DNA from 2 places in the Mangrovibacter sp. MFB070 genome. Region 2 is predicted to be linked to the other one. Evidence: predicted binding sites of a transcription regulator. Region 2 holds the regulator's gene; the other holds the start of a gene.
What was found. Region 2 encodes PurR, which represses purine synthesis genes. Its sites were predicted from a motif close to CANGCAAACGTTTGCNTG; they were not measured.

Region 1 (5,314 bases), on a different contig from region 2:
CAGCGCATCAATCTCAGAGGCATCGCTGGCTTTAATTTTGAAAATCCAGCCATTGCCATAAGGCTCGCTGTTGACCTGCTCCGGGCTGTCATTCAGCTCTTCGTTAACAGCAACAATTTCACCGCTTACTGGTGCATAGATGTCTGAAGCAGCTTTAACAGATTCAGCAACGGCGCAGTCATCACCTGCGCCAACAGTGGCACCCACTTCCGGCAGATCAACAAACACCATATCGCCCAGCAGCTCTTGCGCGTGTTCGGTAATACCTACGGTGTAAGTACCATCCTCTTCTTTACGCAGCCACTCATGCTCTTTGGTGTATTTCAGCTCATTAGGCACATTGCTCATAATTCTCTCCTGATAAAAATTTACTGAGCCACCGGTTTACCGGCGCGAACAAAAATCGGTTTAGTAACATGCACCGGCATTTCCCGGTTACGGATCTGAACAACCGCTGTGCTGCCAATCCCCGCCGGCACACGTGCCAGTGCAATACTGTAGCCTAAGGTCGGAGAAAAAGAGCCGCTGGTGATAACACCTTCGCGAGCAGTGCCCTCGGTGTCGGTGAAACGAACAGGCAAACCACCACGCAGTACACCTTTTTCTGTCATCACCAGGCCAACCAATTGTTCGGTTCCGTGCAGGCGTTGAGCTTCCAGAGCATCGCGCCCGATAAAGTCACGGTCTTCAGGTTGCCAGGCAATAGTCCAGCCCATATTTGCAGCCAGGGGAGACACGCTTTCATCCATTTCCTGGCCATATAAATTCATTCCGGCTTCAAGGCGCAGGGTATCCCGGGCTCCCAGGCCACAAGGTTTTACCCCGGCCTTAACCAGCTGTTCCCAAAAATCTGCGGCCTGCGCTGCCGGCAGTGCAATCTCATACCCTGCTTCACCGGTATAACCGGTTGTTGCAATGAAAAAATCCCCGGACTGAACGCCAAAGAAAGGTTTCATGCCCGCAACAGCCTGTTGCTGTTGTGCAGTAAACAAAGTTGCCGCTTTCTGCTGTGCATTCGGGCCCTGTACGGCAATCAGTGACAAGTCATCGCGCACACTGATATCAATGCTGTAAGAGGCTGCCTGTTGATGGATCCAGGCGAGATCTTTTTCACGGGTTGCAGAGTTGACGACCAGGCGGAACCAGGAGTCGGAGAGAAAATAGACAATCAGATCGTCGATGACACCCGCTGAGGCGTTAAGCATCCCGGTATACAGTGCTTTGCCTGGCTGGGTCAGCTTCGCGACATCATTCGCCAGCAAATAACGCAAGAATTCACGGGTACGTTCGCCATGAAGATCGACAATTGTCATATGCGACACATCAAACATCCCGGCATCCGTGCGCACGGCGTGGTGTTCATCAATTTGCGAGCCATAATGCAGTGGCATCATCCAGCCATGGAAATCCACCATGCGCGCGCCGCACTGCTTATGCTGCTCAAACAACGGAGTTTGCTGAGTCATGTTGTCCTCTTCAGTAATAGCCCGCAATTGCGGAACGTTTACGTCTGGCCAGGGGAAAACAATGCCCTGATGAGCCCCGACGCAAACGTTATCTTTTGCCTGAACTTACCACTGAAAAGCACGCTTAACCATAAGGTAAAATGAGTCATCAGTTTATCTTATGAGTGTTTTTAACAACACAACCACCAGTTAATTAAACTGGATTAACCACAAAAACATAAAATTTTCTCCAGCTTTTGCGTACCCGTTTCCGATTTTAATGATATTAATCTCCAAATACTCAGGGAAACACGAAATTCAGGAAAAAATTCGGATAAATAAAACTAATCTGAAAAAAGCAGTGAAATTAGAATATTTCAAATGAAAGGTGCGCCGATTTACAAACCGTAAACACGGCGCAGATGATCAGTCACGCAACCATTGGGGTAAATTATCAAGCCCCATGGCCTGGCGAATAATGCGGGGTTTAACACCGGGTAAAGTGTCGGCGAGTTTCAGGCCAACATCACGTACCAGTTTCAGTGCCGGGTTGGTTCCTGCAAACAATTCACGGAAGGATTGCATGCCAGCCAGCATCAGTGCGGCATTGTATTTACGCTGCCTTTCATAGCGTTTCAGGTACAGATACTGGCCAATATCTTTTCCCTGCTGGTGCAAACGCCGTAATTCCCCTACCAGCTCAGCCGCATCCATGAAGCCCAGGTTCACACCCTGGCCGGCAAGTGGGTGAATCGTGTGTGCTGCATCGCCTACCAAAGCCAGCCGGTGAGCAGCAAACTGCCGCGCATAACGCCCGGTAAGAGGGAAACACTGGCGGTCACTGCTCAGCTCACAGCGCCCCAGGCGCAGATCAAAGGCAATGCTCAGCTCGCGGTTGAACAGTTCAGGGGCCGCATCCTGCATTTCACGGGCTTTATCGGGCGGCAATGACCAAACAATAGAACACAAATGAGGATCGTTAAGCGGCAGAAAAGCCAGAATGCCATCGCCATGAAATACCTGGCGAGCAACAGCCTGATGAGGCTCCTGAGTACGAATAGTGGCAACCAGGGCATGGTGCCGGTAATCCCAAAAGGTGAGCGGGATATTCGCCTGGTTACGCAACCAGGAGCGTGCGCCATCAGCTCCGACAACCAGCCGGGCAGTGAGCATCTCCCCATCTTTGAGTGTAATAAATGCCTCATTTTCACCCCAGGCAACTGAATTCACTTCAGCCGGGGCATAAAGCGATACATCTGCCGAGTGCTCAGCCTGTTGCCACAACGCCTGGTTTATTACGCTATTCTCGATGATATAACCCAGCGCATGCTCACCCGCAGTGCGGTCATCAAAGGCTATGTGCCCAAAACTGTCTTTTTCCCACACTTCCATGCCGTGCCATTCACTGGTGCGCTGTGGTGCCATTCGCTCCCAGGCTCCCAGGCGTCGCAGTAATTTCTCGCTGGCAGCATTGATTGCCGAAACACGCAACGCTGGAGGCGCAGACGCATCAACTGGCTGGCATGGCTGATTTTCCACCACAGCAACCCGCAGCCCACTGCCTTGCAAACCGCAGGCTACGGCCAGCCCAACCATCCCACCGCCAATAATGGCGACATCCACACTCTGAACCATAATGCTCCTTACCGAATCACCCAGCCCAGGGTGCGTTTTGCCAGCGCCTCACGCACTGGCGCCAGGATATCCATCGCCATTAAACCTATGTTGCGCCCAACAACCAGCGGCCCCCATTGGTTGGCAAACAAGTGAACCAACCCGTCAGTGACGCCAATTGTCGCCGCCCTGTCAGGTGAACGGCGCGCATTATAGCGTGCCAGCACCGCACATGAGCCAGGGTCCTGATGCTGATTAAACGCACTGGCAAATTCTTCAGCCAGCGACATCACATCGCGCATGCCCAGATTAAAACCCTGCCCGGCAATGGGGTGCATTGTTTGTGCGGCATTACCCACAGCAACAACGCGGTGTGAAGTAGCGGCCACTGCCGTAGTTAAGCGAAGTGGGTATGCGCTGCGCTCACCGGCATGGCAAATGCGGCCCAGCCGCCAGCCAAAGGCGCGCTGAAGTTGTGCGCAAAACTGCTCATCACTCCAGCTCATCACCTCAGTTTGTTGTGACAATGGGTGGCACCAGACCAGTGAACTGCGCCCACCAGACATCGGCAGCATCGCCAGTGGCCCATTGGCAGTGAAACGTTCAAAAGCCCGGCCATCTGGTGAACATGCGGTTGTTACGTTCGCGATAACAGCGACTTGTTGGTAGTCATCTTGTTGCCAGGCAAGGCCACAAGCTTTACCAACAGCAGACAGTGTGCCATCTGCAGCAACCAGTACTTTGCCCACGACTGTTGTTTGGTTATCCAGCGCCACCGTAACGCTGTCAGTGCTACGGGTTACCGACTCAACCCGTGCCGGGCAATGCAGCGTCACTCCTGGGGCATTGCGCAATAACCGAAACAGGCGAACCCCGGCATCATGCAGCTCTATAACATGGCCCAGTTCAGTAATGCCATAATCTTCAGCCTGCAGTGTCACAAAACCGGCATGACCACGGTCACTAACCTGAACTTGTGTCAGTGGCGTTGCGCAATCTTGCAATGCCTGCCACACCCCAAGTTTTGCTAACTGTGTTGAAGTCCCCTTTGCCAGGGCAATAGCCCGGGCATCAAACCCCGGGTGCTGACTGGCATCGGGAGTACGGGCCTCTATCAGATGAACAGGCAACCTGCCCTGAGTCAGGGTGGAGATAGCCAGCGCCAGAGTTGCGCCGATCATTCCGCCCCCTGCGATCACAATACTCATGAGTGTGATGCCGCCATTAGCGCTTCGATATCATCTGCGGATTTCACCACACTGGCAGTCAGGTTTTCGTTCCCGGTGGCAGTAATCACAATGTCATCTTCGATACGAATACCAATGCCCCGGTAGATTTCCGGTACGTCTGCATCTGGCGCTATATACAAACCGGGTTCAACCGTCAGCACCATGCCAGGTTCCAGCGGGCGCGAGCGATCCGGCCCATATTCTCCGACATCATGGACATCAAGCCCCAGCCAGTGGCTCAGACCATGCATGAAAAATTGCCGGTGTGCATTCTGGGTTATCAGGGCATCGATATCACCCTGTAAAATATCCAGGCGAACCAGGCCGGTGACCATTACGCGCACGACAGCTTCTGTCACTTCCTGCATAGTTGTGCCCGGGCCATATAAAGAAAGAGCCGTTTCAAGCGATTCCAGCACGATGTCATACACCGCCCGCTGAGCCGGAGTGAAGCGCCCGTTAACGGGGAAAGTACGGGTAATATCCCCGGCATACCCTTCCAGTTCACACCCGGCATCAATTAATACCAGGTCGCCAGCACGTAACAGGCTCTCATTTTCGGTGTAATGCAGAATACAGCCGTTCTCACCGCCGCCGACAATTGTGTTGTAAGAGGGGTAACGTGCGCCGTGGTGGTTGAATTCGTGAAGGATTTCACCTTCCAGTTGGTATTCATACATACCCGGGCGGCACTGCACCATCGCCCGGGTGTGCCCCAATGCGGTTATCTCCCCGGCACGGCGCAATACAGCGACTTCTTCGGGGGATTTAAACAGGCGCATATCATGCACCCAGGGGCGCCAGTCTGTTAGCGAGGAAGGGGCCTTCAGGTTCGACCGGCTGCCTTTGCGCAGTTTATCCAGTGCGCCAAAAACAATGCTGTCTGCGTAGTCATAGAGGCCCTGCGCGTGGTAAACACAGTCGAGCCCGTTAAGCAGTTGAGCGAGGTTGTCACCCACTTCATCAAAAGCCAGGGCTCTGTCCACTCCCAGTTTTTCCGGCGCAGCTTCCTGGCCCAACCGGCGG
Region 2 (5,314 bases):
CAGGCAGGCGAATATCGCCTGCCAGTCAAAATGGCGCAGTACCCAGCTACCGGCAAGAGGAGCCAGTGCCGGGGAAAGCGCAACCAGAGGCATGATAGTGGCAAAAACACGATTCGCCTGCTGCCCGGAGAAACGGTCAGTAACCAGCGCCTGCCAACTTACTGTTGCGCAACACACCCCAACCGCCTGAATAAACCGCAATACCAGAAATGCGGTTGGCGAAGTGACGAAAAAAATCCCGGCACAACTCAGTGCAAAAATCACCAGCCCGCTTAACAGAACAGGGCGGCGGCCAAAATGGTCAGAAAGCGGGCCCCAAATTAATTGAGCCAGAGCAAAACCGGCGAGAAACACACTCAAACTGGCGCTGATGGCCGACGGGGGAGCCCCCAGTGAAACCTGAATGGCACTAAATGCAGGCAGGTACATATCGGTTGCTAAAAAGCCCAGCATGCTAAGTCCGGCAAGCCAGGTAATAAAGAGGCGAGAGGCGCTCATGGTCAATCCTGATATAACAAAATTCGTGGCGTGAGTGTAAAAAGTGCATCCGCCGTTGTGAAACGCTAAAATTTGGATGTTCCTTTCAAAAATTTTGCAGGCAGGTTATGTGGTCAGAATATGCGCTTGAAGTGGTGGATGCCGTGGCTCGTAATGGCAGTTTTACTGGTGCGGCACAGGAGTTGCACCGTGTCCCTTCGGCAATCAGTTATACGGTGCGGCAACTGGAATCCTGGCTGTCGGTCGAGCTGTTTGAACGCCGCCATAAAGATGTAGAACTGACCCCCGCCGGGCGCTGTTTTTTGCAGGAGGGCCGCAGTGTTATCAAAAAAATGCATGAAACGCGCCTGCAGTGCCAGCAAATAGCGAATGGCTGGCGTGGTTCACTGGCGATTGCGGTTGACACCATCGTTCGCCCGGCAAGAACCCGTCAGTTGGTACAAGATTTTTATCACCATTTCCAGGATGTGGAATTGCATGTGCGGCCGGAAGTGTTCAATGGTGTGTGGGATGCACTGGCTGATGGCCGGGTAGAACTGGCAATTGGCGCGACCCAGGCTGTGCCTGTTGGTGGGCGTTACGGCTTTCGTGATATGGGTAGCCTGGCATGGTGCTGTGTGGTTGCGGCATCGCATCCGCTTGCGCAGATAAACGGTGCAATTGGTGATGACATACTTCGCCAGTGGCCGTCTCTGGTTCTGGAAGATACATCGCGTGAACTACCGAAAAGGATAACCTGGCAACTCAGTAATCAGCGCCGGATAGTGGTACCAGACTGGCAGTGTGGTTTCGCCTGCCTGAGTGACAGCATCGGTATCGGCATGGTTCCGGCACATATGGCGCAGCCGTTTATTGACCGCGGGGAATGGGTCAGCGTGCAACTTGAAAACCCTTACCCGGACTCGGCTTGTTGCCTGACATGGCGGCAAAGTGATGCCTCACCGGCTTTACAGTGGGTACTGGATTACCTGGGCGACAGCAGCACACTGAACAGTGAGTGGTTGCGGGAGCCAGGCCAGCTCCCGCAAGGTGATTAACGGCGATAATCTCTGAACGGGCCATCGGCCACTGAACGGCGTTCAATCAGGCGGGGATGAACCTCAATTGTCTGAGACTCCTCGCGCTTATTGATAATTCTGTCGAGCAGCATATTAAATGCCGTTTCGCCGAGAGAATCTTTGGGCTGGTGAACGGTGGTCAGTGCCGGGGTAAAGTAACGCGCGTTGCGCACGTTATCGTACCCAATAATCGAGATATCCTGTGGCACACGCAGCCCCATTTCGTCTGCCGCGCAAATAGCACCCATCGCCATAATATCTCCGCCACAAAACACAGCTGTAGGCCGCTGCGGGCAGGTAAGAATTTGCTGCATGGCGTTGTAGCCGGATTCAGGTTCGAAATCGCCGTGAACAATCCATGACTCAGGGACATTGATACCGGCTTCGTTCATTGCTTTCATGAAGCCGGAAAGCCGCCCTGAACCTGTGTTACGTTCCAGTTGGCCTGATATCACGCCAATTTCCCGGTGCCCGCGTTCGACCAAATACCGGCCAGCCATGTAACCGCCTTCGAAGGCGTTATCAATGACCGAGTCGGTAAAATCTGCCCGTGCTTCACCCCAGTCCATAACCACCATCGGAATGTGGCGGTACTCTTCCAGCATAGAAAGCAGTTCCTGGGGGTATTCTGAACACATAACTAACAGGCCATCGACACGCTTTTGCGCCATCATGGACAGGTAGGCACGCTGCTTTTCAAAGTTATTGTGCGCATTGCCGAGAATCAGAGTGTAGCCTTTGGCGAAACAGCTGTTCTCCACCGCTTCAATAATCTCAGCGAAATAGGGAGCTTCACTGCTGGTAGAAAGCAGGCCAATTGATTTTGTGTGGTTCACCTTCAGGCTGCGGGCTACCGCGCTGGGTGAATAATGCAGCTCTTTGATTGCTGCCCACACCGCATTACGGGTGTCTTCCGCAACAAAACGCGTTTTGTTAATAACGTGTGATACGGTTGTAGTGGAAACGTTTGCGCGTTTCGCGACGTCTTTTATAGTTGCCATTCGATGTCACTCCAGACCATATCCTAAACTCCTGAAAACTAATTGGTTAAACGTTTGCCTGGGCTTACCCCTGTAAGCAACGAATTGGGTTGCCAGCATGCCGGGATTGCGACATTAAACGAAAAGGAGGGGATAGTGGCCGGTACGTAATAAGTCAGCGTGCGATTTTGTCTTATATTGAGTAAAAGTGGAAGTGCTAAAGCACATATCAAACTAAATCTTTAAGGATTTTACGGCCAAACTGTGTAAAAATGATCTACACCCACTTTTTACAGGGAATAAGGAATTAATCATGCCAACTGAATTGAGATATTCACTGACTACGACTGTTATTACCTTAGGTCTGATTGTTGCAACGGCGCTGATTGCCATCCTGCATTAAGGCCTGTACTGCTTCACGCAGTTAGCATCGCTCAGGTGATGGCGTTGTTAGTTTTGGTGCCTGTCTAAGGGCCTGCTAATACACTGTCGCCTGGCTGTTGTCCTTTCTCCCTTCCTGCTATTTTCTTTACTGCCACACTGATTCTTTACCATTTAGCAAAACTCTATTATCACTATTGCCACTTTTCAAAGTGAAGTGTGACTGACATCATGTTTTCATCTTTTTTGTCTTTGCCCGCGCTTTTTTGCGCAGGCTAAAAATTGAGGTAGTGATGAAAGTCAATTTGCCATTACTTGCCCTGGCGATAGGGGCCTTTGGGATTGGTACCACTGAGTTTTCACCTATGGGGCTGTTGCCGGTTATTGCTGAAGGGGTTCATGTGTCGATTCCCGCTGCCGGCATGCTGATTAGCGCCTATGCCGTTGGGGTAATGGTTGGGGCTCCACTGATGACCTTGTTGTTATCTCGTTATTCACGGCGAAACGCCCTGGTTTTTCTGATGAGTATTTTTACTTTGGGTAATGTGCTTTCTGCTGTGGCTCCGGATTATGGCATGTTGATGTTTGCCCGTGTGATAACCAGCCTGAACCATGGAGCATTTTTTGGACTTGGGGCTGTGGTGGCTGCCAGTGTCGTCCCCGCGAATAAGCAGGCCAGCGCTGTTGCAACAATGTTTATGGGGCTGACAATTGCCAATATTGGTGGGGTGCCCGCGGCAACCTGGCTTGGGCAGTATATTGGCTGGCGTATGGCTTTCCTGGGGATCGGTGCGCTGGGGCTGGTAGCTATGTTCAGTTTGTTTATGACTATTCCGGCAAGTATCAAAGGCCACAGGCCGGATGTGGCGAAGGAGTTGAAGGTTCTTGCCCGGCCGCAGGTACTGGCGGCACTGCTTACAACGGTATTGGGTGCCGGTGCGATGTTCACGCTGTACACCTATATTGCCCCGGTACTGGAAACCATTACAGGCGCAACACCTGGGTTTGTCACTGCCATGCTGGTGCTGGTCGGTGTTGGTTTTTCTATTGGGAACTACTGGGGCGGGCGGTTAGCGGATAAATCGGTTACTGGCACGCTGGTTGGTTTCCTGGTGCTGCTGATTGCCAGTATGGCACTGGTGCCGCTGGTGGGTAAAAGCCATGCCGGAGCCGCATTGATGATGATCGTTTGGGGGGCGGCAACCTTTGGCGTCGTTCCGCCTTTACAGATGCGAGTAATGCGTGTTGCCAGTGAAGCGCCGGGTCTTGCCTCATCAGTTAATATTGGTGCTTTTAACCTGGGGAATGCGCTGGGGGCAGCAGCTGGTGGTGGGGTAATAACTGCGGGCCTGGGTTACAGTACTGTACCCGTTATGGGGGCTATAGTTGCCGCAACAGGGTTGCTACTGGTATTGATTAACCGCCAGGCGGATAACCGTGTTTGTGAAACAACTGACTGAAGTCATTCTTTTCCCCGCCCCAAAAAAAGCGAAGCACAGGCTTCGCTTTTTACTGTTAGTACGATTACGCAGCGAGGTTCTTCGCAACAAACTCCCAGTTTACCAGAGCCCAGAAGTGCTCCAGGTAGTTAGGGCGAGAATTACGGTAGTCAATGTAATAGGCGTGTTCCCACACATCAACAGTCAGTAATGGTGTCGCGCCTGCAGTCAGCGGAGTGCCGGCATTAGAAGTGGAAACGATAGCCAGGCTGCCATCTGCTTGTTTAACCAGCCAGGTCCAGCCAGAACCAAAGTTCTTAGCTGCGGCATCGTTAAATTTCGCTTTAAAGTCAGCAAAGCTACCGAAAGCAGCATTGATGGCATCAGCGATTGCACCAGTCGGTTCGCCACCGGCGTTAGGTGCCAGGCAGTTCCAGTAGAATGTGTGGTTCCAAACCTGTGCTGCGTTATTGAACACACCACCTTCAGAAGAGCAGATGATCTCTTCAAGGGATTTGCCCTCAAAAGGGGTACCTTTAACCAGGTTGTTCAGGTTGGTCACGTAAGTTTGATGATGTTTACCGTAATGGTATTCCAGTGTTTCCACAGAAATGTGCGGTTCAAGCGCATCTTTTGCATACGGTAATGCAGGTAATTCAAATGACATTGCTTCACTCCTTGTTATTGTGTACTTAACAAAAATAACACATTTTATAAGGTTTTATATTACCAATATAAAACTAGAATAAAAAGAAAGCATTGCCTGCCAAAACAAGGGCAGGCAAGGTTTTATCGCAGGGTTTTTGGTGTCATTACCCGGCGTGCACCTACATAGTGGCGCTGCCAGTAATCTTCACTCAGGGAGGTTATCTGGATGTCCTGCCCGCTACGCGGAGACTGAATAAATTTCCCACCACCAATGTACACACCTACGTGGTCTGCAGTACCCCGGCCTTCA

Region 1: the regulator PurR is predicted to act here: its motif matches at 1,545-1,562, upstream of gcvT (glycine cleavage system aminomethyltransferase GcvT).

The regions. Positions count from the first base shown of each region.
Region 1 is NZ_JJMI01000002.1:177,158-182,471, forward strand. Features, by position in the region: gene gcvH (glycine cleavage system protein GcvH) at 1-348, opposite strand, end outside; gene gcvT (glycine cleavage system aminomethyltransferase GcvT) at 369-1,466, opposite strand; gene ubiI (FAD-dependent 2-octaprenylphenol hydroxylase) at 1,872-3,080, opposite strand; gene ubiH (2-octaprenyl-6-methoxyphenyl hydroxylase) at 3,089-4,267, opposite strand; gene pepP (Xaa-Pro aminopeptidase) at 4,264-5,314, opposite strand, start outside.
Region 2 is NZ_JJMI01000022.1:527,629-532,942, forward strand. Features, by position in the region: gene punC (purine nucleoside transporter PunC) at 1-498, opposite strand, end outside; gene punR (DNA-binding transcriptional activator PunR) at 606-1,535, shown strand; gene purR (HTH-type transcriptional repressor PurR) at 1,532-2,557, opposite strand; gene DT73_RS27075 (YnhF family membrane protein) at 2,850-2,939, shown strand; gene DT73_RS11760 (MFS transporter) at 3,211-4,377, shown strand; gene sodB (superoxide dismutase [Fe]) at 4,442-5,023, opposite strand; gene DT73_RS11770 (C40 family peptidase) at 5,146-5,314, opposite strand, start outside.